DNA from 4 places in the Streptomyces sp. CA-179760 genome. Region 2 is predicted to be linked to each of the others. Evidence: riboswitches for the same ligand, from Rfam matches in the RefSeq annotation. Region 2 holds a riboswitch; each other region holds the start of a gene.
The links. A riboswitch is a leader RNA that binds a small molecule or an ion and turns the genes downstream of it on or off. The one in region 2 is predicted to bind cobalamin.

Region 1 (7,169 bases), 1.5 Mb from region 2:
CCAAGGAGTTCGCGCTCTCCGGCTCGGAGCAGAACCCGGACCTCACCGAGAAGAACGTCTGGAAGCTGCTGTCGCGCATCTGGCAGACCCCCGAGCCGATCGAACGGTTCAAGGAGAAGGGCGAGGACTTCGTCGTCGCCGAGACCCTGCCCGAACTCGTCGCCGGCATGAACAAACTGACGGGGGACGACCTGATCGACCTGGCCGGTCTGCAACGGCAGATCGAGGCCCGCGACCGCGAGATCGCCAACCCGTACACCAAGGACGCCCAGGTCATGGGCATCCGCAACGCCCTCGCCTACCCCGGCGACACCCTCAGCCGCACCGCCTCCGCACACCGGATCCTGGACACCGGCGCGGGACCGCTGATCGCCGTACGCCTCAACATCCTCACCCGCAAGACCCTCGGCGGCCTCCAGACCGACCTCTCCGGCCGCGTCCTGAACGCCTCCGGCAAGCCGATCAGTGGTCTGTACGCGGCCGGTGAGGTAGCCGGCTTCGGCGGCGGCGGTGTCCACGGCTACCGCTCTCTCGAAGGCACCTTCCTGGGCGGCTGCCTGTTCTCGGGCCGCGTGGCGGGACGTGCGGCGGCGGCCGCGACCGCGACCTGACCCGACCGGGGGCGGGACATGGCCTCAGCCCGCCCCCGGCCCCGCCCGTCAGATGAGTCCGGGCCGCTCCCCGTCCAGTTCGGCGCGGACGGTCCGGGCCGCCGAGACCAGGTTCTCCAAGGACGCGCGGGTCTCGGTCCAGCCGCGGGTCTTCAGGCGCTTCTCCGGCCGGTCGGCGGAACGCAGTGGCAGCGTCTCGCGGAGGGCGGGCTCGTCGACCTGGATGACCGATGTCCCGGCCGCCTCCAGGTCTCCCGCCTCGTCCCGCAGGGCGAGGGCGACCTGCCGGGCCGTCGCGTCCCGCCTGGCTGAGGGGCGAACCAGCCGCTCCGTCAGCCAGTACACGGGGAGGCCGCGGAAGCGGCCCTCACCCGCCGCTCACCGCCTGCCCCGACGCGAGGGCGGCCAGTTCGTCCGGGGTGCGCGGGCCGGACGCCGACTCGGGCAACAGCCCCTGGGCACGCAGCAGTTCAGCGGCGGCGGCACCCCACGGCAACCGCAGTCCAGCCTGCCGAAGGAGATCGGTCCTGGCCAGTGCCGTGGGCGCGGGAGCGAGGTGCACACCGTCCGGGGTGAGGAGCGCCGCGTCGTCGGCCCAGCGCAGGGCGAGATCGACGTCGTGGGTGGCCATCACCACAGTGGTGCCGTTCGCACGCAGCCCGTCGAGCGTGCTGAGGAGCCGTTCCTGGCCGTCGGGGTCGAGTCCGGCCGTCGGCTCGTCGAGGACGAGGACACGGGGCCGCATGGCGACCGCGCCCGCGATGGCGGTCCGTTTGCGCTGCCCGTAGGAGAGCAGATGGGTGGGCCGGTCGGCCAGGGCGGTGATGTCCAGGGCGGCGAGCGCCTCCGCCACCCGCGCCCGTACCTCCTCATCGGCCAGCCCGAGGTTCAGCGGCCCGAACGACACGTCCTGTTCGACCGATGCCGCGAACAGCTGGTCGTCCGGGTCCTGCACCACGAGCTGGACGGTCGTGCGCAGCCGGGTCAGGCCCTTGCGGTCGTACGTCACCGGCTGCCCGGCGACCGTCAACCGTCCCTCGTGCGGCCGCAGTCCGCCGCTGAGCAGTCGCATCAGCGTGGTCTTGCCGCTGCCGTTGCGGCCGAGCAGCGCGAGCGCGCGCCCCTCACGGATGTCGAAGTCGAGGGCGCTGAGCACGGCCGGGCCGTCCTCGTAGGCGAAGGACGCGCCCCGCAGGGCGACGAGGGCGGGCTCGCTCATGTCAGCGGCCTTTCCAGTACGAGGGTGAGGACGGCCAGCGCCGTGAGGAGCGCGCAACTGGCGACCGTGAAGCGGACGGAGACACGGGCCTCGGGCACCAGGACCCGCAGGGTCCCGTCGTAGCCGCGCCCCGCGAGGCCGGCCTGGAGGCGGCCCGCCCGGTCGAAAGCCCGGACGAACGCGGTGGCGCCGAGCCCGCCCAGCGAGCGCCAGGCAGCGGCCCGTGTGGTGTGACCGAGCCGGGCGGCCTGCGCGTCGCGGATCCGGCGCACGGAGTCCAGCAGCAGGAAGCTCATGCGGTACGTCACGAGCGCGACATCGACGACCGGTGCCGGGATGCCGGCCCGGACCAGGCGCGGCAACAGATCGGACACGGGTGTGGTGAAGGCGAACAGCAGCACCCCCAGGGAGGCCGCCGAGGTACGCAGCAACAGCTCCCCGGCCCGCAGGAGCCCGTCGTCCGCGAGGGAGACGAAGCCCTCCGGCCCGCCGACCTGGACGAGCAGCGTGAGAGCGCCGGTCACGCAGAAGCCCAGCGGCACCCGGTAGGCCCGCCACAGCCGCCGGCCGGGCACACCGGCCGGCCCCAGCAGCAGGGACACGGCCGTCACGAGCACCAGGGCCGCGCCCGGCCAGGGCGGCAGCGAGATGGCCAGCACGGTGAGTCCGAGTCCGAGCACGGCCTTGTCCACGGGATGGCGGCGGCGCCAGCGACTGCTGTGCGCCGCCGCGTCGATCGGCAGCACGTGGCTCAGGACCTCTCGGCCGTGGACTCCTCGGCGGCGTCGGCTGCCGAACCGTCGGCGCTCCGCTCCCGCGCCTGCCGCTCACCCTGCCGCCGGCCCCGGCGCAGACCGAAGTAATAGGCGAGGACACCGGCGCCGAGCGCGGCCTGGAAGGCGAACAGCGCCGACTCGATCTCACCCGACGGCGGCTCGTACAGCGGCGAGAACCAGGGCTTGTAGTCCGGGTCGATCTCGGTGATCGCCGTCTCCGCCTGGGCATCGGCGCCCGCGAACGGCTCCTCCTTGTGGTCGCCGAGGCCGAGCGCGAGCGGCAGTACGGCGAGCGCGGCCACGGCCAGCAGCAACAGGAGGTTGATCTTCGTGCTCTTCTTCATCGGGCCGCCACCTCGGTCTCGGTCCGGGACTGCTTCTCGGCGAGGAGCACACCCAGCCGGGTCAGTTCGCCCCTGCTGGACTGCACCAGCAGCCGCATCACGAGCACCGTCAGCAGCCCCTCGCTCACCGCGAGCGGAATCTGGGTGACGGCGAAGATGGTGCCGAACTTGCCGAGCGCGCCCACGAACCCGCTGCCCGGGTCGGGGAAGGCGAGCGCCAACTGCACGCTGGTGACGCAGTACGTGGACAGGTCGGCGAAGAACGCCCCGAAGAAGACCGCGACCATCAGCGGCACGCCGTACCGCCGCAGCAGCTTGTACACGGCGTATCCGGCCCACGGGCCGACGATCGCCATGGAGAAGACATTGGCGCCGAGCGTGGTCAGACCGCCGTGGGCGAGCAGCAGCGCCTGGAAGAGCAAGGTGATGGTGCCCAGCACCGCCATGATGGGCGGCCGGAACAGGATGGCTCCCAGGCCCGTTCCGGTGGGGTGGGAACAACTGCCGGTGACCGACGGAAGCTTCAGGGCGGACAGGACGAACGTGAAGGCACCGGAGGCACCGAGGAGCAGGGTGCTCTCGGGGTGCTCGCGCACCTCACGGGTGAGCGACCGGACTCCGTGGACGACGAACGGTGCCGACGCGACGCCCCAGGCGACCGCATGTGCGGGTGGCAGAAAACCCTCGGCTATGTGCATGGCTCAGCAGACCCTCTCCAGCACCTCGTGGATGGTTGACGCGCCTTGGCCGGTCTCCTGGCTGACGGGTACCACCGCCCGTACTCCGCCTTCCCGGGTTCCGAAGAACCCAGTGGCTGCCCGTGGGGGCCGGAGCCGGACTTCCCGATTCACAGTGGCGAGGGCCGCACCGGCATCACACCGGATTTCCCGTTCACCAAGGCGTGGTGACAGTAATGCCGAGATAAGGACGATGACAAGCCACCCGAGGGGGGCGCGCGAGGGGGCGTCCGCTCGCACACCGGCGCAGGGCCGCTCAGTCGTCGCCCCCGTCGTCATCGTCGTCCCCGTCCTCCCACGTCTGACGGGGCTTCTCCTGCTGGGGTTTGTCCGCCTTTCGCGGCGGGTCGGCCGTCTCCTGAGCCGGAGCCGTGGGGCCGGGTGTCGATTCGACGGGGGTCGGGGGAGGAGGCGCGGTGTTGGACGGGGTGATATCGGCCACTGTGCCGGCGGCCGCAGCAGTGGCAGCCGGGTCCGTGTCCGCCGCCGGAGCGGAGGAGAGGGCCGAGGCGGATCCCTCGGACGGTGTCGCGGCGGGGCTGCTCGCGGAGGGGGACGCGTCGGGCTCCGTGCCCTCCGTCGCGGTGTTGTCGGGTGAGAACCACAGCATGCCGGCGAGCATCGCGGCGGCGAAGAGTGCCGCCGCGGCGACCGTCGCGGCCGCTCTGCGCCGGTTGTCGGGGGCGGCCCGGGGCGCGGCGCGGCGCGCACGCCCGGCCTGGGGTGTCCGGCCGGTGCGCGGCCCAGGGGCGCCGGGCAGCGCGTACGTGGCCGGGCTGCGGGTCTCGGTGGCCGGATACGGCCTCGGCGTGGCGGACGTCACCGGGGGCGCGGCCTCCGGCAGCGGCTCGGGCAGCCCCCGCCAGGCGCCGCCGGCGAACCACTCGGCCGCCCGCTGGGCGGTGGGCCGGTCCTCGGGCTGCTTGGCGAGCAGGCCGAGCAGATAGTTCTCGAAGGCCGGCGGGAGTCCGGCGACACCGAGCTCGCGGGGCGGTACGGGCGCGGAATCGAGGTGCTGGTGGAGGAGCGCGACGGCGGTGTCGGCCTGGAACGGTGGCCGTCCGCTGAGGAGTTGGTAGAGCAGACACCCCAGTGAGTACATGTCGGAGGCGGGACCGGCGGGCTGGCCCAGGGCGCGTTCGGGCGCGAGGTAGAGGCCGGTGCCGACGATCTGGCCGGTGGCGGTGAGCGCGGCGCCGGGGTCGTCGAGGAAGCGGGCGATGCCGAAGTCGCCGATCTTCAGGGTGCCGTGGGCGTCCAGCAGGAGATTGGCGGGCTTGATGTCACGGTGGACGATGCCCTGCGCGTGCGCGGCGGCCAGCCCGGCCGCGGCCTGCGCGGCGAGATCGGCAACCCGCTCGGCGGGCAGCGCGCCGGATGCGGCCAGCACCCCGGCGAGGCTGTCGCCCTCGACCAGTTCCATCACCAGGTACAGCCGGTTGTCGTACTCGCCGAAGTCCAGGACACCGACCAGATGGGGGTGGTTGAGACGCCCGGCGGTCTGGGCCTCCAGACGGAACCGGGAGGCCGCCGTGACATCGGTGTCCTGGGGCAGCAGCAGCTTGACGGCCACCGCTCTGGCGAGCGTCTCGTCGTACGCGCGCCAGACCTCTCCCATTCCACCGCGCCCGATCTCAACATCCAGCCGGTAGCGGCCCGCTAGCAGCACTCGTCCTCGTCTCATGCGTATGGGAAGGTACGTCGCCGCAGGCCGAACTCCCCGTTTCGAGGCGGGGGTTGGCGGGGGACGCGCAGCCGACCCAGGATACTGGCGCCGCGTGACCACTGATCTCCGCAGCGGTGTCGAGGGCCGGTACGGTCCCGGAAATCCGGGAGCGGAAACGTCGCCCGGCGGAGTGACGGTGCGGTGCGCGCGGTTGCCCCTGGGGCGCAGCCGCCTGATCAGGCCGCCTTGTCCGCCGCCTCTGCCCGGCCCGCCCGACGCGGCAGCAGAGCCACCGTCAGGGCCGGTACGGCCGCGAGGGCCAGCCAGGGCACGGCGGGCGGGAGGCCGAGATCGAGGAGGGAGCCGGTGGCGGCGCTGCCGGCCAGGACGATCAGGCCGGAGACGGAGGACAGCGCGCCCATGTAGAGGCCGATCCGTCCCTCCTCGGCCAGGTCGGGCACCCAGGCGCGGGCGGCGGGGACGACCAGCATCTGCCCCACGGTGAGCAGCACGACGAAGCCCGCGGCCGGCAGCAGCCCGGCGACTCCCGTCCAGCCGGCGGGGCGCGCCGCGGCCACCACCGCGAAACCGGCCGCGATCAGCAGCAGCCCCGCCGTCATGGAGCGGCGCAGGTCCAGCCGGTCGCCCGCCCAGCGGGTCACCGGCAGCTGGGCGAACACCACCAGCACCGAGGACAGGGCGAACAGCCAGGACAGCGGCGCCTGGGAGCCCGCCGCGCGCTGCACCTCGTCCGGCAGGGCCAGATACAGCTGGTTGTAGGCGAGCAGGTACGAGCCGTACGCCCCGCACAGGGCCAGGAAGCGGCGGTTGCGCAGCAGCAGGCGCGCCCCGCCTCGCTCCCGGGTGCGGACCCGGCCCGGGATGTGCTGCGGCATCAGCCACAGATGCCCGGCCAGGACGAGCACGAAGACCGCCGCACCGGCGAGGCACGCGGTGCGGAAGTCGACGGCGAGCAGCAGTCCGCCGAGCAGCGGTCCGACGAAGGCGCCGGCCTGGCCCGCCACGCTGAACAGGGCCAGGAGACGCGTGCGCGAGCCGCGTCCTTCCTCCTCCCAGACCACCGCCTGGCGGGCCACCTCGGACTCCACGGCGGGGGAGAACAGCGCGGCGGCGAAACCGATCACCAGCACGGCGCCGATCACGGCCCAGCTCGCCTCCGCGTACCCGAGCCACGCGAACCCGGCGATCCGCAGCACACAGCCGGCCAGCACGACGGGCCGCACCCCGAACCGGTCGACGAGCGAGCCGCCGACCACGAACAGTCCCTGCTGGCTGAAGGTACGCAGCCCGAGCACGAACCCGACCAGCCAGCCCGCCATGCCGATCGCGGTGCCGAGGTGCTCGGCGAGGAACGGCAGGACGGCGTAGAAGCCGATGTTGAAGGCGAGCTGGGTCAGGATCAGCAGCCGCAGCAGCGGCGACAGCTCCTTCCAGAGCCGCCAGGCGCTCTCGCGCGGGGACTTGGGCGCACGGGCGGACCGGCGGGCCGGCACACGGGAGATGGGGTCGGTCATCGTTCTTCTGTCGGTGAGGTGGACACAGGGGTGGACACAGTGGTGGACACGGGGGCCGGGAGGGCGTCGGGGCTGTTCCGCTGCCGCTGCGGGGGCATGACCCGCTCCCCGGGCGGGCCGGCCGGGCCCTCGGGCCGCCTGCGCCGCCGGGGCAGGCGTACGCCGCCCGCTGCCGTCACCGCGAGCGCCCCCAGCAGAGCGAGTACGGCGGCGGGGAAGAGGACGGCCCAGGGGGCGCGCTCGGAGTACGGCTGGTTCTCGGCGAGCAGCAGGCCCCACTC
Region 2 (7,169 bases):
CTCGGCGCTGTACACCGGGCCGCTGAAGTAGGGCTCGGCGAACAACCGTCCCTTCAGGTCCCGGCCGACCGCCTCGGCCAGCGCCGCGTCGAGTTCGCCCTCGTCACGGACCAGCCAAACGTTCTGGCTCCCGGTGCCCGCCGTGTCCTTGAGTACGAGTGGCAGTTCCACCTCCTTGAGCAGCAGCCCGCGTGCCTCGCGGTCCGGGCCTGCGCTTTCGACGGCCCTTCCGCGTGTGAGACCCGCGTCGTGGAGCCGGTTGCGTACGGCGGCCTTGTCCCGGGTCAGCCGCAGGACGGCTGGATCGAGTCCGGGCAGGCCGAGGCGATCGGTGAGGGCGGCGCCGGCCAGGGTCCAGGTGTCGGTGGAACTGATCAGCCCGTGCAGCCCCGGGGTGCTCCGCAGCAGAGCGGCGACCCGCTCCACGTCGAAGGTGTCGGTCACCACGACGTCGAGGGCGTCGGCGGGCAGTCTGTCCAGTTCGTAGGCGTAGTAGCCGGGGTCTCGGGTCAGGAGCAACAGGCGCTCGTCGAGCAGGTCGGCGGCGCGGACCAGATTTCCGAGGCCGAAGGTGAGTGACTCCAGGCAGGCCACGGTCATGCGGCACTCTCCTTCCAGTCTGCCGGGCAGGGAGTGCGCTGCCACGTCATCCTCGACCACGGCATGGTCATCTCCTGCGGACCGCGGACCTCGACGGGCTTCAGCGCGGCCGGATCCAGGGCCTCGGAGTGCCGACCGAACACACGCTCCACATAGCGGTGTCCGGTGTCGGCCCCTATCACCACGTGCAGTCGGTCGGGGTGGCGGCGGGCCTCGTACGTCGCCGTCAGGTAGCCGGCACCGGTGGACAGTCCGGCGAACACGGCGTGCTCGCGCAGCAGGGCGACAGCGCCGGACATGGCGTGGGTGAAGTCCAGCCAGTGCACGGTGTCGTAGAGATGGTGGCGGACGTTGTCGAAGACGATCGACGAGCCGATGCCGGCGATGATCGCTTCGGGATCGTGATGGTCCTGGCTGCCGAAGGTGACGCTGCCGAAGGGCTGGACGCCGACCAGACGCACGGAGGGGTCCCTGGTGCGCAGGCGTTCCACGATGCCGCCGGTCGAGGCTCCGGAACCCACCCCGCCGACGACGGTCAGCTGTGTGGCCGGGAACTCCGCCGCGATCCGGTCGGCGACCTCGTGGTAACCGAGGAAGTGGACGTCGTCGTGGTACTGGCGCATCCAGTGGTGGCCGGGGCGCTCGGCGAGTATCTCGCGCACCCTTCGCACCCGGAGTTCCTGGTCGAGCTTCAGGTTCCGCGACGGTCTGACCTGTTCCACCGTGCTGCCGAGGATCTCCAGCTGGGCGAGGGTGATGGCGTCGACGGTGGTGGACGCGACGATGTGGCACCGCATGCCGTACCGGTGGCAGGCCAGTGCGAGGGCGTAGGCGTAGATCCCGCTGGAGCTGTCGATCAGCGTCTGGCCCGGACGGACCGTGCCCCGTTCCAGCAGACGGCGGACGGCGGCCAGGGCCGAGTAGATCTTCATCGACTCGAACCGCAGCAGGACCAGGCCATCGGTGAGCCGGACGAGGTCCGGGACTTTCAGGGCGTCGGCGATGTGGGGGTGGATCACCCGTAGCCTCCTTGGGCGAAGGTGCACTGGTGGCCGAGCGAGTGGAAGAACGCGGACAGTTCGGACTTGACCTCGGCCCGCGGGCGCGAGGCGAAGAGATAGCCGACCAGGCACCCGGTGTGGGCGACGAAGACGCCGTCGGCGCCGAACCGCTCACGATGGTGTCGCAGGCTGCCGAAGGTCGCCTTGGGCAGCACCTCCTGGGACAACGCGGCGCTGATTGTGGCGGCACGGGCGACAGCAGCCGGGTCGCCCGAGTCGAAGCCCTTGACCAGATCGGTCAGGCACCGCTGGTACTCCTCGCCGCGACGCCGGTAGTGGTCCAGCAGCAGGGGAGTGACGGCGGCGGTGTCCACCGTGCCGGGTTCCGTGACGAAGGCAGTGTGGAAGCCGACGTCCGGGCCCAGTCGCCGCACTACCCGGTGCCGGCCGCTGAGATACAGGGCGAACTCGTCGAGGAAGACACTGTCGGCGCGCTCGATGTCAGCCAGGATGCCGAGGACCACGTCGGTGTCGTACGGCAGGGAGAAGACGCGGAACAGGCAGCGCAACGTCGCCACGATGTCCGCTGTGGAACTGGCCATACCCACGCCCACCGGCAGTTCGGAGTGGGTGCGCCAGTCGCCCGGCGGCAAGGCGAGGCCGTAGTGGTCCAGGAAGAGCCGGGCCGCTTCCACCGACTTCTCCCCGAGCGGCGGCGCATGCGGTGGATGACCGGCAGCCGCGCTCGGAGTGAAGTACACCCAGGAGTGGCGGTCCACGGGAAAGGACACCACCGCGATCTCAGGTTCGGTGCCTGGTCGCAACGGGCCCTGGTACAGCTCGCCCAGCGTGCCGTGGCATACACCCGACACGGTGCGGCCCGACGGATGGTGCTCCTGGCGGGGGCGCATGCCTGGCCTTGGCATCGCCGGCCCCGGCCTGCCGGTTCGCGCGTCGGCCCAGGGGCGGCGTAACCGAAGAGAACCGACTGGGTGGTGACGCACACATCCCTCCTCCGTCCCGGTCCTTGAACATCGACAGGGAAGGAGGCGCGGCCACACGCACGATGTACGACCGCCCACAACCGCCGACCCAGTCCACGAGGTCACGTGCACAGCCCGCGTGGGACGCGGGCACAGTGGCAGGTCTTCGGACTCGCGGGCACGTCCGCCGAAAGGGCGGACCCCTACTGGCCGTCTCTTCCCCGGCCCCGACGCGGGCCCAGTGACATGACGGCTTTCGTTCCCACTCACCGCTGCGGGACAGCCCCGGATTCGCACCGGGTTCCCTCTTGCGTCGCGCTACCGGGCGTCCGGACGGACGGGAGGCGCGAACCGACTGCGTGCATCAGCGTAGAGGCGCTCGTACCCCCGCGACAGGGGGCCTTCGACGGTTGTCCTGAATGTGCGGGCGAGTCAGAACCAGGAGGGCCCCGCCCACTCGTCGCGGCGACTCTGGCCGGATCCACCCTCGGTGATCACCGCGCCCTCGGCCAGACTTGTTGCCTCACGCAACATGGGCACCGTCCCTGCGGTGCCCTCGGTGCCCGGGAGGCCCTGATGCTGTCAGATGCCAGGTCGGACGAAGACGGGGCAGCGGCCCCGCCCGGACGGCAACGGCCTCCCGGTGACCGCGTCGCGCTGCGCGGCGACCTGCGATCCGCTCTGCCCGACGCCACCGCGGCGGCGGTGGTCACCGCGCTTGTCTTCGCGTTCCTTTACGCGCGCATGGAATCAGGTGCTTCGGACACCGTCGCGGTCATGCCCTTCATGGACGACCCCCGCACCTACTGGATGTACCTGCTCAGCCAGGCGTTCGGCTGGTCGGGGCTGCTGTGGGCCTGGGGCACGGTCGTGCTCGGTCTGCTGCTGTCGGGACCGCGCCCCACCCGGCTGCCGGTCTCCCGAAACGTACTGGAACGCTGGCACCGCACCACGAGCCTGACGACGATGGCGCTGATGTTCGCGCACGCGCTGATGTTCGCGGCCGAACTCGTGCGCTATGAAACGAAGCTGGCGTGGGCGGAACGTCTGTGGGTGGGCTTCGCGGACACCTTCGTGCCGGGCTGGTACGACTCCGGCACCGGCAAGATCGCCATCCCGCTCGGACAGGGTGCCCTGTACCTGGCGATTCCGCTGGGCCTGTTGTTCTACGTCCGGCACCGCATCGGAGCGAACGCCTGGCGACGGCTGCACCGTTTCGTGATCGTCGTGTATGTGCTGAGCGTGTGGCACTCGCTGCTGTACGGAACCAACGTCTGGTACGGGGAGTGGCCGCGCACCCTGCTGTGGCTGCTGCAACTGCCGGTAGCGCTGTTGCTGTTGCTCCGTCTGCTGAGACCGGCTCGGCGGGTCGAACGACTGGGATCCCCGGGCGGGCGCGGGGGCACGGCCCGGCCGGGGTGGTGGATGCGCATGGCGGGACGGGTCGTTGTCGGAGCCGTCGTCGTCGGACTTGTCCTCGTGGTGGTGTCGGGCCGTGACGGCGGACGCGACCGCCCGACCCATCCGCCCGCGACGGCCCCCACGCCCAGGAGACGGACTGACGGCCGGAACCGGACGGGCGGGAGGTGCCCTGGGATGGGATGATGGCCGGCGACAAGGCGACGGCGGAACGAGGAAGCCGGTGTGAATCCGGAGCGGTCCCGCCACTGTGATCGGCGAGCGAGTCCCGACAGGCCACTGCCCGGCAGCGGGTGGGAAGGCCGGGACGAGCATCGACCCGAGAGCCAGGAGACTCACGCGGTCGCCTCCTCGACGGACCACCGGGGCGGATCTCCCCGGAGAGAGGGACGGCACCGCATGCCCGCAACGCCGACCGGACGAACGACCGACGGCCCCAGGACCGCAACGGCGGCCGGCCCCGTGCCGTGCCGCATAGTCGTGTGCCGCGACTGCTGCTGCGGCACCCCGAAGGTGACCGGCATCGACCACGCGGCCCAGACGGCACGTCTGCGCGCCCAGGTGCCCGTACGGGTGTCCGCCTGCCTGGACGTCTGCGACCAGGCCAACGTCATCGTCGTCCAGCCCTCCGCGAAAGGCCGGGCCGCCGGCGCCCGGCCCGTCTGGCTGGGGCTGGTCAACGACCCGGACGCAACCGAGGACATCGCCGCCTGGGCGCGCGCCGGCGGACCGGGCGTCGCACCCCAGCCGGACATTCTCGACCTGTACACCTTCAGGCCACCGCGACGGCGTACGGCCTCCTGACGGTCTGGACGGAGAGCCGGAGAGAGGGCAGGAAGCGTGCGTGACGCCCGTGTTCAGCCGCGTCCGTCACCGCAGCCCTCACCAACAGGAAAGTAGGGGCCGGAGCTTCCAGTATTCGGATCGCGGTCCACTACGGGAGGACGGAGGATTCCGGTGCGTGTGCGTTCGGCGGCCATTCCGCACAGGGCATCAGCACATGTCGTGGCCCACACCGGCCGCCGATCTCGACCTGCAGCGGTTGCTGGTGCACCCTCCCCCCCGTCAGGGGCCGGGGAGGGAGGCGGGTCCTCCCTCCCCGGCCCTGCCGGGGCCTGGTCTCAGGATGCCGGGAGCTCCTCACGGACGGTGCGGGCGGCGGCGACCAGGTTCTCCAGGGAGGCCCGGGTCTCGGGCCAGCCGCGGGTCTTCAGACCGCAGTCCGGGTTGACCCACAGTCGCTCGGCCGGGATGGCCTTCAGCCCGGTGCGCAGCAGTGCGGCGGCCTCCTCGGTGCTCGGCACCCGCGGTGAGTGGATGTCGTAGACACCCGGGCCGGCCTCGCGCGGATAGCCGTGGGCTGCCAGCTCACGGGCTACCTGCATGTGGGAGCGTGCGGCCTCCAGGCTGATGACGTCGGCGTCGAGGTCGTCGATGGCCTGGACGATGTCGCCGAACTCGGCGTAGCACATGTGCGTGTGGATCTGCGTGTCCGGACGCACACCGGCGGTCGTGACCCGGAAGGCCTCCGTCGCCCATGCCAGATAGCCCGCGCGGTCGGCGGCCCGCAGGGGCAGCGTCTCGCGCAGGGCGGGCTCGTCGACCTGGATGACCGACGTCCCGGCCGCCTCCAGATCGGCCACCTCGTGGCGCAGGGCGAGGGCGACCTGGCGGGCGGTGTCGCCGAGGGGCTGGTCGTCGCGGACGAAGGACCAGGCGAGCATGGTGACCGGGCCGGTGAGCATGCCCTTGACCGGGCGGTGCGTGAGGGACTGGGCGTAGGTCGTCCAGCGGACAGTCATCGGCTCGGGGCGGGAGATGTCGCCGGCCAGGATCGGCGGGCGGACGTAGCGGGTGCCGTAGGACTGGACCCAGCCGTGCTGGGTGGCGAGGTAGCCGGTGAGCTGTTCGGCGAAGTACTGGACCATGTCGTTGCGTTCGGGCTCACCGTGCACCAGGACGTCCAGGCCGCTCTTCTCCTGGAAGGAGATCACTTCCTGGATCTCGGCCTTGATGCGCTCTTCGTAGCCGTCGGTGTCGATACGGCCCGCTCGCAGGTCGGCTCGGGCGGTGCGCAGCTCGCCGGTCTGCGGGAAGGAGCCGATCGTGGTGGTCGGCAGCAGCGGCAGTCCGAGGTGGGCGCGCTGGGCCGTGGCGCGTTCGGCGTACGGCTGGGAGCGGCGGGCGTCGGCCTCGGTGACGGCGGCGGCCCGGGCCCGTACGCCGGGGTCGTGCGTGATCGGCGAGCCGGCGCGGGAAGCGAGGTCGGCCCGGTTCGCGGCGAGTTCGGCGGTGATCGCGTCGGTGCCCTCGGCGATGCCGCGAGCGAGGGTGACGACCTCGGCGGTCTTCTGCCGGGCGAAGGCGAGCCAGCGCAGGAGCTGCGGCTCGATGTCCCGCTCCGCACCGGTGTCGAGTGGCACGTGGAGCAGAGAGCAGGAGGCCGAGACGTCGACTCGGTCGGCCAGGCCGAGCAGGGTGCCGAGGGTGGCCAGTGAGGCCGACAGTTCGTTGATCCAAATGTTGCGGCCGTTGACGACACCGGCGACCAGCCGCTTCCCCGGCAGCCCGCCGACGGAGGCGAGGGAGTCCAGGTTGGCGGCGGCGGCCTCGGTGAAGTCCAGGGCCAGTCCTTCGACGGGGGCCTTCGCCAGCACCGGCAGGGCGTCGCCGAGCCGGTCGAAGTACGAGGCGACCAGCAGCTTCGGCCGGTCGGTGAGGGCGCCGAGGTCCCGGTAGGCGCGCTCGGCGGCGTTCAGCTCGGCCGGGGTCCGGTCCTGGACCAGGGCGGGCTCGTCGAGCTGGACCCACTCGGCGCCGGCCGCGCGCAGGTCGGCGAGGACCTCGGCGTACACGGGCAGCAGCCGGTCCAGCAGGGTGAGCGGCTCGAAGTCGGCGGGCACGCCCGGGGCGGGCTTGGCGAGCAGGAGGTAGGTGACCGGGCCGACGAGCACGGGCCGGGCGGTCAGGCCCAGGGCGAGGGCCTCCTTCAGCTCAGCGATCTGCTTGGTGGAGTCGGCGGTGAACACCGTGTCCGGGCCGAGTTCGGGCACCAGGTAGTGGTAGTTGGTGTCGAACCACTTGGTCATCTCCAGCGGCGCGATGTCCTGGGTGCCGCGGGCCATGGCGAAGTAGCCGTCCAGCGCGTCGGCGGCGACGGCGTCGC
Region 3 (7,169 bases), 5.1 Mb from region 2:
CCGGGTGGCGCCCAGGCCGTGCACGGCGATCACCCAGGTGTCACGGGCACCGGGCACGAACCACGCGGGCAGGAGGCCGAGTTCGCCGGGGATGTCGACGTCGGAGTGTTCCAGGCCGAGGGCGTCACTCGGGTTGCCGACGTACACGTTCGGGGTGAGCCAGGCCTTGTCCCCGGCCTTCAGGGTGCCGTGCGTGACGCTCTCCAGTCGGCGTACGACGGTGTCGGCGGTGTGCGGGGCGGCGCTCAGGACCGGCCCGACCACCGCGTGGACGCCGTCACCGGAGAGGCCGTAGCGGCCGGGCCTCAGGGCGGCCAGGTGCCGGGTGAGGCTGATCTGCCCGGCGGCGGTGCCGTGCACGGTGAGCCGGGGTTCGGTGGGCAGCGGTCTGCCGGGAGGGGCCTTGAGCGCGGCGTCGCTGGCGAACCGGCCGGCGGCCACGGCCGCTGCGCCGGCTCCGATCACGGCGGTGGCGGCGGCGGCCGCCGCTCTGACAGTGCGCACGGCTCCAGTGTCCCGGCGGACCGGGCGACGGACCAGTGGGCGGGGGCGGTGGGGTGACGGGCGCGGGTGGTCGGCGGGACGGTTGTACGCGGTGGGCGGGCCCGGGCGGTCGGCGGGGCGAGGCCGCACCCGCAGGGCGGGGCGCCGGCGGTCAGCGGAACGCGTGGCCGCACGAGCAGGGCGGCGCGGAACACCGGAGACCGGACGGAGCGGTGACCGCACCCGCAGAGCGAGATGCCACGGCCGGCAGAGCTCGTGGCCACGCGAGCAGGGCGCAACACCGGTGACCCGCGGGGCGCGGCGACCGTGCGGGCAGCGGGCACCCTTGGGGCGGGCAGGGGGCCGCCGAAGGAGCCGTCGGACAGGTGATGCTCGCGGTGCCGGTGCCGGTGCCGGGCGGTCCCGGAGGGGCTCAGCCGCGCTGGCCGTAACCCCGTAGCCGGTCCCGCACCTCTGCCAGTTGTTCCGTGGACAGCAGGCTCGGGGACAGACCCGGCACGGACGCGGCGGTCAGCCACAGCCGGCACATCCATTCCAGCTGGGCGGTGCGGTCGTAGGCCTGGTCCAGGGTCGCGCCGTGGGTGATCGTGCCGTGGTTCCGGAGGAGGCAGCCGGAGCGGTCGGCGAGGGCGCGGAGCATGTTCTCGGCCAACTCGTCGCTGCCGTACGTGGCATACGGGGCAACCCGGACGGGTCCGCCGAGTGCCGCGGCCATGTAGTGGATCAGTGGGAGCTCGCTCACGAGTGTCGAGACGGCCGTCGCGTGCACGGCGTGGGTGTGGACGACGGCGCGGGCGCCGGTCGTGCGGTAGACGGCGAGGTGCATGGGCAGCTCGCTGGTCGGCACGAGCGTGCCGAGGACCTGCCGGCCGTCGAGGTCGACCCCGGTCACGTCGCCCGGCGCCAGCCGGTCGTAGGGCACGCCCGACGGCGTGACCAGCACGGTGTCCCCGACGCGCACCGAGACGTTGCCGGACGTTCCGACCACGAGCCCGTCGCTGACCGTCCGGCGGGCCGTCGCGACGAGGTCCTCCCAGGCGCGCTCCTCCTCGGGTCGCACACCGCTCCGCCGTGACTCCCCCACACCCTGTCCGCCGCCTCGGACGTCCCCCGTGTCCCGCTCGTCGCCTCGCTGCTCAGCCATGCGGCGATCCTGCCAGGCAGCCCTTCAACGCGCCGCCGGGCGGGGGCACTTTAGGCCGGAAACCAAGCATCCGTAAGGGCGCATACCGACGCAAACCAGTAATGGACCTCTCTTGGCTGGAGATCATCGGGTATTCAACGGCCCTCCCGTACCCTCTGGGTGATTTGCCGTGCACGTCGCCATTCCGGGGGGAATCGCATGGCCCGTGACCACATACCCACCCGCCGCCGCAGCCGCTTACTGGCGGCCTCCGCCGCGGCACTCGCGCTGGGAGGGACCTCGCTCGCGGAGTCCCCGGCCGAGGCGGCGAGCCGCCCGAAGGGGCACGACGTCTCGTCCCACCAGAAGAACGTCGACTGGCGGAGCGCCAGGGCGAAGGGCGCCAGATTCGTCTACGTCAAGGCGACCGAGTCCACCACCTACCGCAACCCCTACTTCAGTCGGCAGTACAACGGCTCACGCGCGGCGGGCCTGATCCGCGGCGCCTACCACTTCGCGCTGCCGAACAGGTCGTCGGGCCGGGCGCAGGCGGCCCACTTCGTACGCAACGGCGGCAGTTGGAGCGCGGACGGCTGGACACTGCCGCCCGCGCTCGACATCGAGTACAACCCGTACGACAAGAAGCACAAGTGCTACGGCCTGAGCAAGGCAGCGATGGTCGGCTGGGTCGAGTCGTTCAGTGACGAGATCAAGCGGCTCACCGGCCGCCGCCCGGCGATCTACACGACCACCCACTGGTGGAACACGTGCACGGGCAACAGCCGCGCGTTTGCCGCGAACCACCCCCTGTGGGTCGCCCGCTACGACGCGGCGAGCGCGGGGCCGCTGCCGGCCGGCTGGTCCTCCTGGACCTTCTGGCAGTACGACAACGGCAGCGGCACCCTGCCGGGTGATCAGAATCTCTTCGACGGGTCACTCGATCGACTGAAACAGTTCGCCAGGGGCACTTGATCGTCGGGGCGCAAGGACAGCTCCACCAGGGCGGAATGACGACCCTCTGTTGCCGACACCCCTGCGCCCCTCCCAGTTCATCTTCCGTTCACTCGGGTTACCTACGTTCGTCCCGCCAACGACGCCGAACGATTGCCTGGGTAAATGGAAAGCTTCTCGCTGATCCTCGCGATTGTGGTGGTAACCGCACTCGCGTTCGATTTCACGAACGGTTTCCACGACACCGCGAACGCGATGGCCACGACCATTTCCACGGGCGCCATGAGACCGAAGATCGCGGTGGCCATGTCCGCGGTCCTCAACCTGGTCGGCGCCTTCCTGTCCGTCGAAGTCGCGAACACGATCTCCAAAGGCCTCGTCGACGAGGCCGGAATCCGTCCCGAGGTCATCTTCGCCGCCCTGGTCGGAGCGATCCTCTGGAACCTGCTGACCTGGCTCGTCGGTCTGCCGTCCAGTTCGTCGCACGCCCTGATGGGCGGCCTGATCGGCGCCACGATCGCCTCGGCGGGCGTCGGCGCGGTGCACGGTGACGTCCTGGTCACCAAGGTGCTGATCCCGGCGATCGCCGCCCCGCTGGTCGCGGGCATCGCGGCGCTGCTCGCCACCCGGCTGACGTACTCGCTCGGCAAGAAGGCCGACGGCGAGGGCTCCAAGAAGGGCTACCGGGCCGGCCAGATCGCCTCCGCGGGCCTGGTCTCGCTGGCCCACGGCACCAACGACGCCCAGAAGACGATGGGTGTCATCACCCTCGCCCTGGTCGCCGGCGGCGCCGTCGCCCCCGACTCCGACCCGCCCATGTGGGTCATCCTCTCGGCGGGTATCGCCATCGCGCTCGGCACCTACCTCGGCGGCTGGCGCATCATCCGCACCATGGGCAAGGGCCTGACCGACCTCCAGCCGCAGCAGGGCTTCGCCGCCCAGACCAGCGCGGCGACGGTCATCCTGGCCTCCTCGCACCTCGGCTTCTCCCTCTCCACCACCCACTCCGTGTCCGGCGCGGTGATGGGCGCGGGGCTCGGCCGCAAGGGCGGCGTGGTCCGCTGGTCGACGGCGACGCGGATGTTCGTCGCCTGGGGTCTGACGCTGCCGGCGGCGGCCCTGGTGGGTGCGCTCGCCGAGTACGTGACCGGCTTCGGGAGCTGGGGCACGGCGGTCGTGGCGGTCTTCCTGGTCGTCTCCAGCGCGGTGATCTGGAAGCTGTCGCGCCGCGAGGTCGTCGACCACACGAACGTCAACGAGGTCGACGAGGAGCCGGCGGGTGTCGTGACCACCGCGATCGCCGCGGTGACGCCGCCTCCGGCGGGCCCGTCCGAGGAACTGGCCGCCACGATCCCGGCCCAGGCCCAGGCCGAACGGGAACCCTCCACCACGACCACCCCGGTCTGATCCCGCCCACCCGGTGACAAGGAAGAATCTCTGAGATGAAGATCGACTGGGCGACCCTCGGCTCCGTCTTCGGTGTCAGCCTCGTGGCCACCGTGACCCTCGTCGGCCTGTTCACCCTCGGCATCACCGGCCTGTCGCGCCGCGAACGAGCGGTGGCGGCGGGCGGGTCCGCGGGGCTCGCGGTGACGGGTGCGTACGCGTGCTTCGCGGGGTGTGCGGCGGCTGTCGGGTACGGGATCTATCTGATCGTGGCCTGACCGCGATCGTCTGTCACCGGGCGGCACGGGGCTTCGGCCCCGGGCCGCCCGGTTGCCGTGTGCGGGGCGGCCGTCAGCACCCCCTGCCAGGCAGGCGGTGTGGGCTTGTCCACACTCTCCCCTCGCAGGTCAACGGCAAGTTGACGGCTGTTCGCGGCCGTGGTGGACTGCCGGGGCCAATGCGGCGGCAGGAGAGGAAGCCGGTGAAAGTCCGGCGCGGTCCCGCCACTGTCACCGGGGTAGCACTCACCGGGAGCCAGGAACTCTCCCCGCCGGTCTCGTCGAACCAGGGCGTGGACACCCTGAGTGAGGACATATCGCCATGTTCGGCTGCCGATTCAGGGTCTGTACCCCGCCGTTGCCCGCCCCCGCGGCCGGCTGAGCCCATGAGTGCCGGTCGCATCCACGCGTACGGTGCCGCCGCCGGTCTGATCGGTGATCTGCTGCTCGGCGATCCTCGCCGGGGGCATCCGGTCGCCGCGTTCGGGCGGGCCGCGGGCGCGGTGGAACGGGTGTTGTGGCGGGACCACCGGGGATGGGGCGCGCTGCACACCGTGGTGTGTGCGGGCGGGGCTGTCGCGCTGGGGGCCGTCGCCGCGCGTGCCGTGCGTACGTCCGATGCCGCTTCCGTCGTGGTGACCGGTGCGGCCACCTGGGCCGTCGTCGGGGGGACTTCGCTCGCGCGGGAGGCGCTGGCCATCGGGCGCGCCCTGGAGGCCGGGGACGTCGAAGCGGCCCGTGCGCGGCTGCCGCATCTGTGCGGACGGGATCCGCAGGCACTGGACGCCGACGGGATCGCCCGGGCCGTCGTCGAGTCCGTCGCGGAGAACACCTCCGACGCGGTCGTGGGAGCGCTCGTGTGGGGGGCGATCGGCGGTGTGCCGGGGCTTCTCGGGTTCCGGGCCGTCAACACCCTCGACGCCATGGTCGGGCACCAGTCGGCCCGGTACCGGCGCTACGGGTGGGCCTCCGCGCGGCTGGACGATGTCGTGGGGTGGCCGGGGGCTCGGCTGACCGCCGTGCTCGCGGCCGTGGCCGGGGCCGATCCCCGGGGAGCCGTGGCTGCCTGGCGTGCCGATGCCACCAAGCATCCGAGTCCCAACGCCGGGCCCGTGGAGGCCTCGTTCGCGGGGGCGCTCGGGGTGCGGCTCGGCGGGACCCTGGCCTACGGCGGGCGCGTGGAGCACCGGCCCGTCCTCAACGGCGCGGGGCGCGGCGTCGGTACCCGGGACATCGAACGGGCCGTACGGCTGTCCAGGCGCGTCGGCTGGCTCGCGCTCGGCGTCTGTGTCGCCGCGCGCCACATCGTGAAGGGGCGTACGTCATGACGGGCGGTGGGCTTCTCGTCGCCGGTACCACCTCCGACGCGGGCAAGAGCGTCGTGACCGCCGGAATCTGCCGGTGGCTGGTGCGGCAGGGCGTCAAGGTCGCGCCGTTCAAGGCGCAGAACATGTCCCTGAATTCGTTCGTGACACGGGAGGGCGCCGAGATCGGGCGGGCGCAGGCCATGCAGGCGCAGGCGTGCCGCGTGGAGCCGACCGCGCTGATGAATCCCGTGCTGCTCAAGCCCGGTGGCGAGCAGAGCAGTCAGGTCGTGCTGCTGGGCAGGCCGGTCGGCGAGCTCAGTGCGCGCGGGTATCACGGCGGACGGCAGCAGAAGCTGCTCGGGACGGTGCTGGACTGCCTTGAGCGACTGCGGGGCACGTATGACGCGGTGATCTGTGAGGGGGCCGGTTCTCCCGCCGAGATCAATCTGCGGCGGACGGACATCGTCAACATGGGGATCGCCCGCAACGCCGGTCTGCCCGTGGTCGTCGTCGGCGACATCGACCGGGGCGGGGTCTTCGCCTCGTTCTTCGGGACCGTCGCCCTGCTGTCGCGCGAGGACCAGGAGTGTGTCGCCGGGTTCCTCGTGAACAAGTTCCGCGGGGACGTCTCCCTGCTGGAGCCGGGGCTCGACATGCTGCACGGCCTCACCGGGCGGCACACCTACGGCGTTCTGCCCTTCCGGCACGGGCTCGGGATCGACGAGGAGGACGGGCTGCGCGTCTCCCTGCGGGGGACGGTCCGGGAGTCCGTCGTCTCCCCGCCCGTCGGCGAGGACGTGCTGCGCGTCGCCGTCTGCGCGGTCCCTCTCATGTCCAACTTCACGGATGTCGACGCGCTGGCCGCCGAACCCGGTGTCGTCGTGCGGTTCGTGGACCGGCCGGAGGAGCTGGCCGACGCGGACCTCGTCATCGTGCCGGGGACCCGGGGGACCGTCCGTGCCCTGGAGTGGCTGAGGGAGCGCGGGCTGGCCGACGCGCTCGTGCGCAGGGCCGCCGAACAGCGGCCGGTCCTCGGCATCTGCGGCGGCTTCCAGATCCTCGGCGAGCACATCGAGGACGACGTCGAAAGCCGAAGGGGCGAGGTCGACGGGCTCGGGGTCCTGCCCGTGCGGGTGCGGTTCGCCCGGGAGAAGACCCTCACCCGGCCGGCGGGCGAGGCCCTCGGGGAGCACGTCGAGGGCTACGAGATCCACCACGGGGTCGCCGACGTCACCGGTGGCACTCCCTTCCTGGACGGCTGCCGGGTCGGCCAGGCCTGGGGCACGCACTGGCACGGCTCTCTGGAGTCGGACGGATTTCGGCGTGCCTTCCTGCGCGAGGTGGCGGCCGCCGCCGGCCGCCGCTTCGTACCGGCGCCGGACACCTCGTTCGCGGCGCTGCGCGAGGAGCAGCTCGACCGGCTCGGCGACCTGATCGAACAGCACGCGGACACGGACGCGTTGTGGCGGCTCATCGAGTCCGGCGCGCCGTCGGGGCTGCCCTTCGTCCCGCCGGGAGCGCCCACATGAGGACCGTGGCGGTGGCGCGGACCGCCGGCACGGCGACCGCGAGCCACCTGAGACGCTGGGACGGCTGCCTGATCCATCCTCGACCCGACAT
Region 4 (7,169 bases), 4.5 Mb from region 2:
CCTCGGAGACCGTGAGCCAGTGCTGCGGGGCCAGGATCTTGGTGACCTGCGGGGCGAAGGACGGCGAGGAGACCACGACCTCCGCGGTCGGGCCGTCCGCGATCACCTCGCCCTCGGCCAGGAGCACCACCCGGTGGGCGATCTCGGCGGCCAGCTCCACGTCGTGCGTCGCCAGCACGATGGCGTGCCCCTCCTCCGCCAGCTCGCGCAGGACACCGGCCAGGCGGGCCTTCGCCGCGTAGTCCAGGCCCCGGGTGGGCTCGTCCAGCAGGAGCAGCGGGGGCCGGGCGGTCAGTACGACGGACAGGGCGAGGGCGAGGCGCTGGCCCTCCGAGAGGTCCCGGGGGTGGGTGTCGTCGGTGACGCCCGGGAGCAGCTCGGTGACCAGGGCGCGGCAGGTGCCGGGGTTTGCTCCCGCGTCCTGGTCTGCCGCCGCGCACTCGGCGGCGACGGTGTCGGCGTAGAGCAGGTCGCGGGGTTCCTGGGGGACCAGGCCTACCTTGCGGACGAGGTCCTTGGGGGCTGTGCGGTGGGGTGTGGCTCCGCCGAGCCGGACGGTTCCGGAGGTGGGGGTGACGAGGCCGACGAGGGAGTTGAGGAGGGTGGATTTGCCTGCGCCGTTGCGGCCCATGAGGGCGATGGTTTCGCCGGGGGTGATGGTGAGGTCGATGTGGGTCAGGGCTTGGATTCGGGCGCGGCTTACTGAGAGGGCTTGGACTTCGCCCAGGAGGGTGGGGGGTGTGGAGGGTTGGCGGGCGCGGGTGGTTTGTGGCTTGTCGCGCAGTTCCCCGCGCCCCTTGAGGGAGAGCTGGTGCCGTAGGTCTGTGGCCCGGCGGCGGGCGTCTCGGACCGTCAGGGGTAGAGGGGACCAGCCCGCCAGGCGGCCCAGGGCGACCACTGGCGGGTACACCGGGGACACCGCCATCACCTCGGCCGGGGGCCCGACGACCGGGGGCGCGCCCGGGGCCGGTAGCAGGGCGACCTGGTCGGCGTACTGGATGACGCGTTCCAGGCGGTGTTCGGCCATGAAGACCGTGGTGCCGAGGTCGTGGACGAGGCGCTGGAGGACCGCGAGGACCTCTTCGGCGGCGGCGGGGTCGAGGGCGGAGGTCGGCTCGTCCAGGACGAGGACGCCGGGGTGCGGCGTGAGGACCGAGCCGATCGCGACGCGCTGCTGCTGGCCGCCGGAGAGGGTGGCGATCGGGCGGTTGCGCAGGTCGGCCAAGCCGAGGAGGTCGAGGGTCTCCTCGACGCGGCGGCGCATCACATCCGGGGCGAGGCCCAGGGACTCCATGCCGTAGGCGAGTTCGTCCTCGACGGTGTCGGTGACGAAGTGGGCGAGCGGGTCCTGGCCCACCGTGCCGACGACATCGGCGAGTTCGCGCGGCTTGTGCGTGCGGGTGTCGCGTCCGGCCACCGAGACCCTGCCCCGCAGTGTGCCGCCGGTGAAGTGCGGCACGAGCCCGCTGACCGCGCCCAGGACGGTGGACTTGCCGACGCCGGACGGGCCGGCGAGGAGGACGAGTTCGCCCTCCGGGACCTCGAAGTCGACGCCCTGGACGGTGGGTCCGGAGGCACCGTCGTACGTCACGGAGACATCCTCGAAGCGGATCATGACGGTTCCTTGTGCTCGGGGGCGACGAACGCGGGCAGCAGACCGAGGAGGATCGCCGCCGCGGGCCAGACGGGGAGTGTGGGGGCCACGAGCGGCACCACGCCGGGGTGCAGGGCCGCGGGCTCCCGGACGGCGGCGAGCACGAGCAGCGCGGCGACCGCCACGCCGGAGGCGACGACCAGCACGGCGCGCACGTCCCAGCGGTCCGGGCGGTACCGGGTGCGCGGCGACCGCCGGCCGCCGAGCCGGAGACCCGCGAGGGCGGCGGCGAGACCGACGAGCAGGACGGGCATCCCGTAGGTGGCGCCTTCGGCGGTGAGCAGCCCGTACGTTCCGGCGCAGACGCCGAGCAGACCGCCGAGGGTGAGGGCGGCGGTGGTACGGCGGACCGCGGCCGGGACCTGGGCGGTACGGCCGTAGCCGCGGGCGTCCATCGCGGCGGCCAGGGACACCGAGCGCTCCAACGCGCCTTCCAGGACCGGGAGACCCACCTGCAGCAGGCCACGGACGCCCTTGTCCGGACGGCCGCGCAGCCGGCGGGCGGCGCGCAGGCGCTGGACGTCGGCGATGAGGTTCGGCGCGAAGGTGAGGGCGACGACGACCGCGACACCCATCTCGTACAGGGCGCCCGGGAGGGACTTGAGGAGGCGGGAGGGGTTGGCGAGGGCGTTCGCGGCTCCGACGCAGACGAGCAGGGTGGCCAGTCTCAGGCCGTCGTACAACGCGAAGGTGAGGGCCTCGGCCGTGACCTCGCCGCCGAGGCGGATGCCCTGGGCCCAGTCCGGGAGGGGCACCTCGGGGAGCGTGACGAGGGTGTGCGTGCCGGGGATGGGGGAGCCGAGGACGATCGCGAAGAGCAGCCGGACGACCAGGACGGCGAGGGCGAGTTTGACGAAGGCGCCGTAGGAACGGGACCAAGGGGTCGGGGGGCGGCAGGTCGCCACGACGTAGGCGGAGACCGAGATGAGGAGGCAGAGGAGCAGGGGGTTGGTGGTGCGGGTGGCCGCGGTGCCGAGGGAGAGGGACCAGAGCCACCAGGCGCCGGGGTGCAGAGGGGCCCGGCGCCGGGGCCGGAGGTGGGAGGGCGCGTCGCTGAGCCGGTCCGCGCTGCTAAGCCTGGTCACGCCGACGTACCTGCCACATCGCGGCCGCTCCCAGGACCGCCACCACGCCGATGCCCGCCAGCAGGCCCAGGGACGGGCCGTCGTCGTCGGACGTGTTCTTCTTCGCCGCCGGTGTCGACTGCCGGGAGTTCGCCACCTGCTCGCCGCAGCCCGTCTTCGGATACCCCGCGATCGCGCACAACAGGGCGTTGGTGTCGTAGCGCAGGGGCTTGGCGACCGTCGCGAGGGCCTCCGCCGTGGTCGCGTCGGGGGAGACCCGGGCGCAGACCGTCCGGGCGGGGGGCGGGGTCTCGCCCTGGGGGGCGTCCGCCTTGGCGCCGGGGTCGATGACGAGCGCCACGCGCTTCTTGCCGTCCTGCGCGGGCGTCTTCGCGCAGACGGTCTTGAAGTCGGCCGCGCCGCGCGGCCGGGCCGCCTCGGAGGAGTCCTCGCTCACCGCGAAGCGGAACCCCTGGACGTCGCCGTCCGAGGGGCGGGCCAGGGACGGGCCCTGGGTGGCGTAGACCCAGCGGTCGCCGTCGCGGTCCCAGAACGACCAGTACCGGTAGCCGGCGGCCTGGGCCGCGCCCGCCCCCGCGCCCGCGCCCGCTCCCACGCTCAGCAGGAGCGTGGCCAGGAGGAGGAGAACGGCACGGCGGATCACGACTGCTGCCTCTTCTTGCGGCCGGTGAAGAGGAAGCCGATGCCGATACCGGCGACGAGGCAGACCCCGACGTACCACCAGACGCCGAAGAAGCCCGACTCCGAGTCGTTCTTCGTGTCGGTCGCCGAGGGCTGTTCGGGGGCCTGCGGGGCCGGGCCCGTCGCGTTCAGCTGCTTCACCAGGTCCGTGCCGCCGAAGTCGCGCGGGTTCGCGCCCGTCGCGTGCGCGGCGAAGATCAGCTGGGCGTAGGCGGCGGGACCGTTCTGGGCGGCCCAGGTCGTGGAGTTCTTCTCCAGCCAGCCCAGGGACTTCTCGGCCTGCGCGGTCTCGCCCTGCGCGGCGAGCGCCACGACCGCGTCGGCGGTGTTGCCGTGGTCGGGCTGGGGGGCCGAGCCGGCGAGGGCGGAGGTGAGGTGGTTGTCGTCCTCGGCGAGGGTCTGGGTGAGGTACGCGGCACCGTTGGCTGCGGCCTGCCGCGGCGTGGAGGGATCCGTGCACGTGGCGTCGGACTTCTTGCCCGCCTCCACCACCATGCCCTTGCCGAGGGCGCCGAGGGCACCGGCCGCCGTGGCGTCCGCGTTGGCGGTCAGCTCGCCCTTCTTGTCCGGCTGGAACGCGAAGGCGCCGTCGTCGTCCCCGCCGCAGGGGAGGGCGAGCTTCAGCAGGGCGTCGTAGGGCGACTTTCCGCCCTTCTCGACCTGGTCCGGCTTCTCACCGGCGGCGGCGAGCGCGCCGATGACGACGGACGTCGAGTTGGTGTCGCTGGCGCCGCCGGGCGCGTAGCCCCAGCCACCGTCCTCGTTCTGTACGGACTTCAGCCAGTCGACGGCCTTGCCGGTGACGGCGTCGTGCCCGCCGAGCGCGGCGAGGGCCTGGACGGCCGCGGCCGTCTGGTTGCTGTCCACCATGGTCTTGGCGTCGCACGCCGCGGCCGGATCGGCACGGTACGGGGCGAACCCGCCGTCCGCGCACTGCTGCCGGACCAGCCACTCCACGGACTTCGCCGCCGGCTTCTCACCCACCGTGTCCTGGGCCAGCAGGGCGAGCGACTGGCGCCAGACGCCGTCGAACTTGGGGTCCTTGCCCCCGTACAGGGCGGAGGGGAACGCCTGGGACGGAGTCGGTGACGGTGCGGCGGCGGCCGGCGTGGCGGTGCCGATCACGGTGGCGGCGGCCAGGACGGCGGCGGCCCTGCGGCGGACGTTCATGATCGGCGGGTGCCTCTCCCTGTGAGGGAGCCGGGCAGCACGGGACACCCCCGGCGGCTCGGCTCCGTATACCTCGACGGTGCCGTGCACCGGCGGGCGCCGGGCACGTGAGCCGGTCACGATCCGTACGGGCGATCCGGCTCCCGCCTGGCAGGGCGGTTACGGTTGCGGGTCAGCGCCGGAATTGCACCGGCTTCTCCCTGTACGGGTGATGACGACCCGCCTACTGTACCCGCACCTACGAAAACGCCCGAGGGTAGCTTCGCCCCCCCATGCCGACCGCACCACCGGGGAGACTTCTCGGTGCGGCGGCCTGCCCCGCTGGCCTCTGGATGAACTCGGCCATGCTCCAGACCACCCCGGCTCGGCTGTCGGTGTCCTCCACCAGGACCTGCTCCCGGGCGAACTGCTCCACCACGCCGAGGAGTTGATCCTGTCCGTGAGGCAAAACGGTTAACGTGAAGCTCCACGACCACACGCAGGAGCGTCCATGACTGATCAGGCGGGGAACTCCGAGCAGGAGCCGCTCTCCAAGATCGACACCTCGGTTCCGCAATCGGCGCGGATCTGGAACTACTGGCTGGGCGGGAAGGACAACTACGAAGTCGACCGGGTGGCCGGTGACGCGTTCCGTGAGATCTTCCCCGGGATCGAGACCGGGGCCCGCGCCGCCCGCTACTTCCTCGCCCGCGCCGTACGCCATCTCGCCGCCGAAGAGGGCATCCGCCAGTTCCTGGACATCGGCACCGGGCTGCCCAACGTGGACAACACCCACCAGATCGCCCAGCGGGTGGCCCCGGAGAGCCGGATCGTCTACGTCGACAACGACCCGCTGGTGCTGGCCCACGCCCGCGCCCTGCTCACCAGCACACCGGAAGGCGTCACCAACTACGTCGACGCCGACCTGCGCAAGCCGAGCACGATCGTCCGGGAAGCCGGTAAGACGCTGGACTTCGACCAGCCCGTCGCGCTCATGCTGATGGGCATCCTCGGCCACATCGAGGACCACGACGAGGCACGTACGATCGTGTCGGAGCTGGTGGACGCCCTGCCGCCCGGCAGCTACCTCGTCCAGTACGACAGCACCGACACCAGCGAGGACTACCTCAGGGCCATCGGTCAGTACAACGACGGCGGCTCGATCCCGTACATCCTGCGCAGCCCCGAGCAGATCGCCCGCTACTTCGACGGCCTGGAGCTGCTGGAGCCGGGCGTCACGTCCTGCTCGCGCTGGCGTCCCGACGCCGAGGCCCTGGGCCTGCCGGCGGAGGTGCACCAGTACGGCGGTGTCGCCCTCAAGCGCTGAACCGCCCGCCGACCCCGGCTGAACCCGGGGGTCTTACTCAGGTCTCCTGAAATATGCGGTGCAGGATGGTCGGAGTCTCGTCAGGTGACTCGGCTTCGACCACCAGCCGGTTCATGGCGTCCCAGTAGCGCTCGATGTCGGCCGGCCGGTCGGGATAGAGCGCGGTGGTGAGCTGCTCCAGGTAGACCACGTCGGGCAACTGGCCGCCGGGCAGCCGCAGAATGGTGACCGGACCGCCCTCCGCGGCATGACCTCCGGAGACGAACGGCAGGATCTGGACGGTGACCTGCGGAAGCCGGCAGACCTCGATGAGATGCCTGAGCTGGGCGCGCATCACCTCCGGCCCGCCCACCGGGCGCCGCAGCGCCGCCTCGTCGATCACGGCCCAGAGCCGGGCCGCGCCGGGCTGCCGGTGCAGGATCCGCTGCCGGGTCATCCGCAAGGCCACCCGGCGGTCGGTCTCCCGCGCGTCGGCGGCAGGGTGGACGAGCCGGACGGCGGCACGCGCGTAGTCGGAGGTCTGGAGCAGCTCGGGAACGCGCTGTATCTGATAGCAGCGGATGACGCTCGCCGCCTGCTCGGCACCGAGGTAGCTCTGCGTCCAGGAGGGCACCACATCGCTGTAGTACTGCCACCAGGCGTGGGTGTTGGCCTGTTCGGCCAGCGCCAGCAGCGTGGCGCGTTCGGCCTCGTCCGTGACGCCGTAGTACGTGAGCAGGTCGGCGACGTCCCGCAGTTTGAACCCGTGGCGGCCCGCCTCCATGCGGCTGATCTTGGAGGGAGAGGCACGGATGACGTCACCCGCCTCCGCCCTGCCGATGCCCCGCGCCTCCCGCAGCCTGCGCAGCCGGGCGCCCAGCGCCAGCCGAGGCACCATGGGCCCGGCCGATCTGCCGTCCAGGACTCCGCTGAAGGGCGAGGTTCGAGCGGCCTCTTCGGTGCCCATGGGCATGTCTCCTTGCGGTGGTACGCAACGCCGCACGCGTGGGGGCGCCACGGCTCGTTCATCCTAGAGGCCCTGCCCTGACCCCATCCCGCTTATGCCGAAGGCGAGTTCGGCCGCGGAGTGGGACCGCCGAAGGGCAGGTGAAGAGTCCGGGAGGCGATCAGCCAGGCGCCGTCGGCCCGGCGGAAGACATCCTCGTAGTGCCCGGCCTGGACGGGCGGCCCGGGCGGGATGACGCCGCCGTCGTAGCCGTCGACGCGGTACGTGGTGAAGTACGAGATCGCCCTGGTGGTGTCCGGGGACTCCACCGTGACCAGGACGTTGGAC

Region 1: it holds a riboswitch for cobalamin, as region 2 does, so the genes downstream of both, ACQEV8_RS40095 (energy-coupling factor ABC transporter permease) here and ACQEV8_RS33670 ((2Fe-2S) ferredoxin domain-containing protein) in region 2, are expected to answer to the same signal.
Region 3: it holds a riboswitch for cobalamin, as region 2 does, so the genes downstream of both, ACQEV8_RS10045 (cobalamin biosynthesis protein) here and ACQEV8_RS33670 ((2Fe-2S) ferredoxin domain-containing protein) in region 2, are expected to answer to the same signal.
Region 4: it holds a riboswitch for cobalamin, as region 2 does, so the genes downstream of both, ACQEV8_RS12890 (prenyltransferase/squalene oxidase repeat-containing protein) here and ACQEV8_RS33670 ((2Fe-2S) ferredoxin domain-containing protein) in region 2, are expected to answer to the same signal.

The regions. Positions count from the first base shown of each region.
Region 1 covers NZ_JBNJLZ010000001.1:8,863,053-8,870,221, forward strand. Annotated here, with positions in the region: gene ACQEV8_RS40070 (FAD-binding dehydrogenase) at 1-611, shown strand, start outside; partial or broken gene ACQEV8_RS40075 (hypothetical protein) at 777-956, opposite strand; gene ACQEV8_RS40080 (energy-coupling factor ABC transporter ATP-binding protein) at 979-1,830, opposite strand; gene cbiQ (cobalt ECF transporter T component CbiQ) at 1,827-2,576, opposite strand; gene ACQEV8_RS40090 (energy-coupling factor ABC transporter substrate-binding protein) at 2,582-2,950, opposite strand; gene ACQEV8_RS40095 (energy-coupling factor ABC transporter permease) at 2,947-3,648, opposite strand; cobalamin riboswitch at 3,679-3,864, opposite strand; gene ACQEV8_RS40100 (serine/threonine-protein kinase) at 3,944-5,371, opposite strand; gene ACQEV8_RS40105 (MDR family MFS transporter) at 5,590-6,888, opposite strand; gene ACQEV8_RS40110 (ABC transporter permease subunit) at 6,885-7,169, opposite strand, start outside.
Region 2 covers NZ_JBNJLZ010000001.1:7,381,043-7,388,211, forward strand. Annotated here, with positions in the region: gene ACQEV8_RS33650 (ATP-grasp domain-containing protein) at 1-600, opposite strand, end outside; gene ACQEV8_RS33655 (cysteine synthase family protein) at 597-1,619, opposite strand; gene ACQEV8_RS33660 (hypothetical protein) at 1,616-2,512, opposite strand; cobalamin riboswitch at 2,726-2,955, opposite strand; gene ACQEV8_RS33665 (ferric reductase-like transmembrane domain-containing protein) at 3,161-4,189, shown strand; cobalamin riboswitch at 4,172-4,360, shown strand; gene ACQEV8_RS33670 ((2Fe-2S) ferredoxin domain-containing protein) at 4,403-4,807, shown strand; gene metE (5-methyltetrahydropteroyltriglutamate--homocysteine S-methyltransferase) at 5,125-7,169, opposite strand, start outside.
Region 3 covers NZ_JBNJLZ010000001.1:2,244,615-2,251,783, forward strand. Annotated here, with positions in the region: gene ACQEV8_RS10020 (alpha/beta hydrolase) at 1-504, opposite strand, end outside; gene ACQEV8_RS10025 (class II aldolase/adducin family protein) at 917-1,648, opposite strand; gene ACQEV8_RS10030 (lysozyme) at 1,847-2,599, shown strand; gene ACQEV8_RS10035 (anion permease) at 2,744-3,985, shown strand; gene ACQEV8_RS10040 (hypothetical protein) at 4,021-4,242, shown strand; cobalamin riboswitch at 4,389-4,528, shown strand; gene ACQEV8_RS10045 (cobalamin biosynthesis protein) at 4,629-5,570, shown strand; gene ACQEV8_RS10050 (cobyric acid synthase) at 5,567-7,078, shown strand.
Region 4 covers NZ_JBNJLZ010000001.1:2,879,646-2,886,814, reverse strand. Annotated here, with positions in the region: gene ACQEV8_RS12905 (ABC transporter ATP-binding protein) at 1-1,615, opposite strand, end outside; gene ACQEV8_RS12900 (energy-coupling factor transporter transmembrane component T) at 1,612-2,739, opposite strand; gene ACQEV8_RS12895 (SCO2322 family protein) at 2,726-3,382, opposite strand; gene ACQEV8_RS12890 (prenyltransferase/squalene oxidase repeat-containing protein) at 3,379-4,590, opposite strand; cobalamin riboswitch at 4,704-4,841, opposite strand; gene ACQEV8_RS12885 (SAM-dependent methyltransferase) at 5,081-5,896, shown strand; gene ACQEV8_RS12880 (helix-turn-helix domain-containing protein) at 5,934-6,842, opposite strand; gene ACQEV8_RS12875 (nuclear transport factor 2 family protein) at 6,935-7,169, opposite strand, start outside.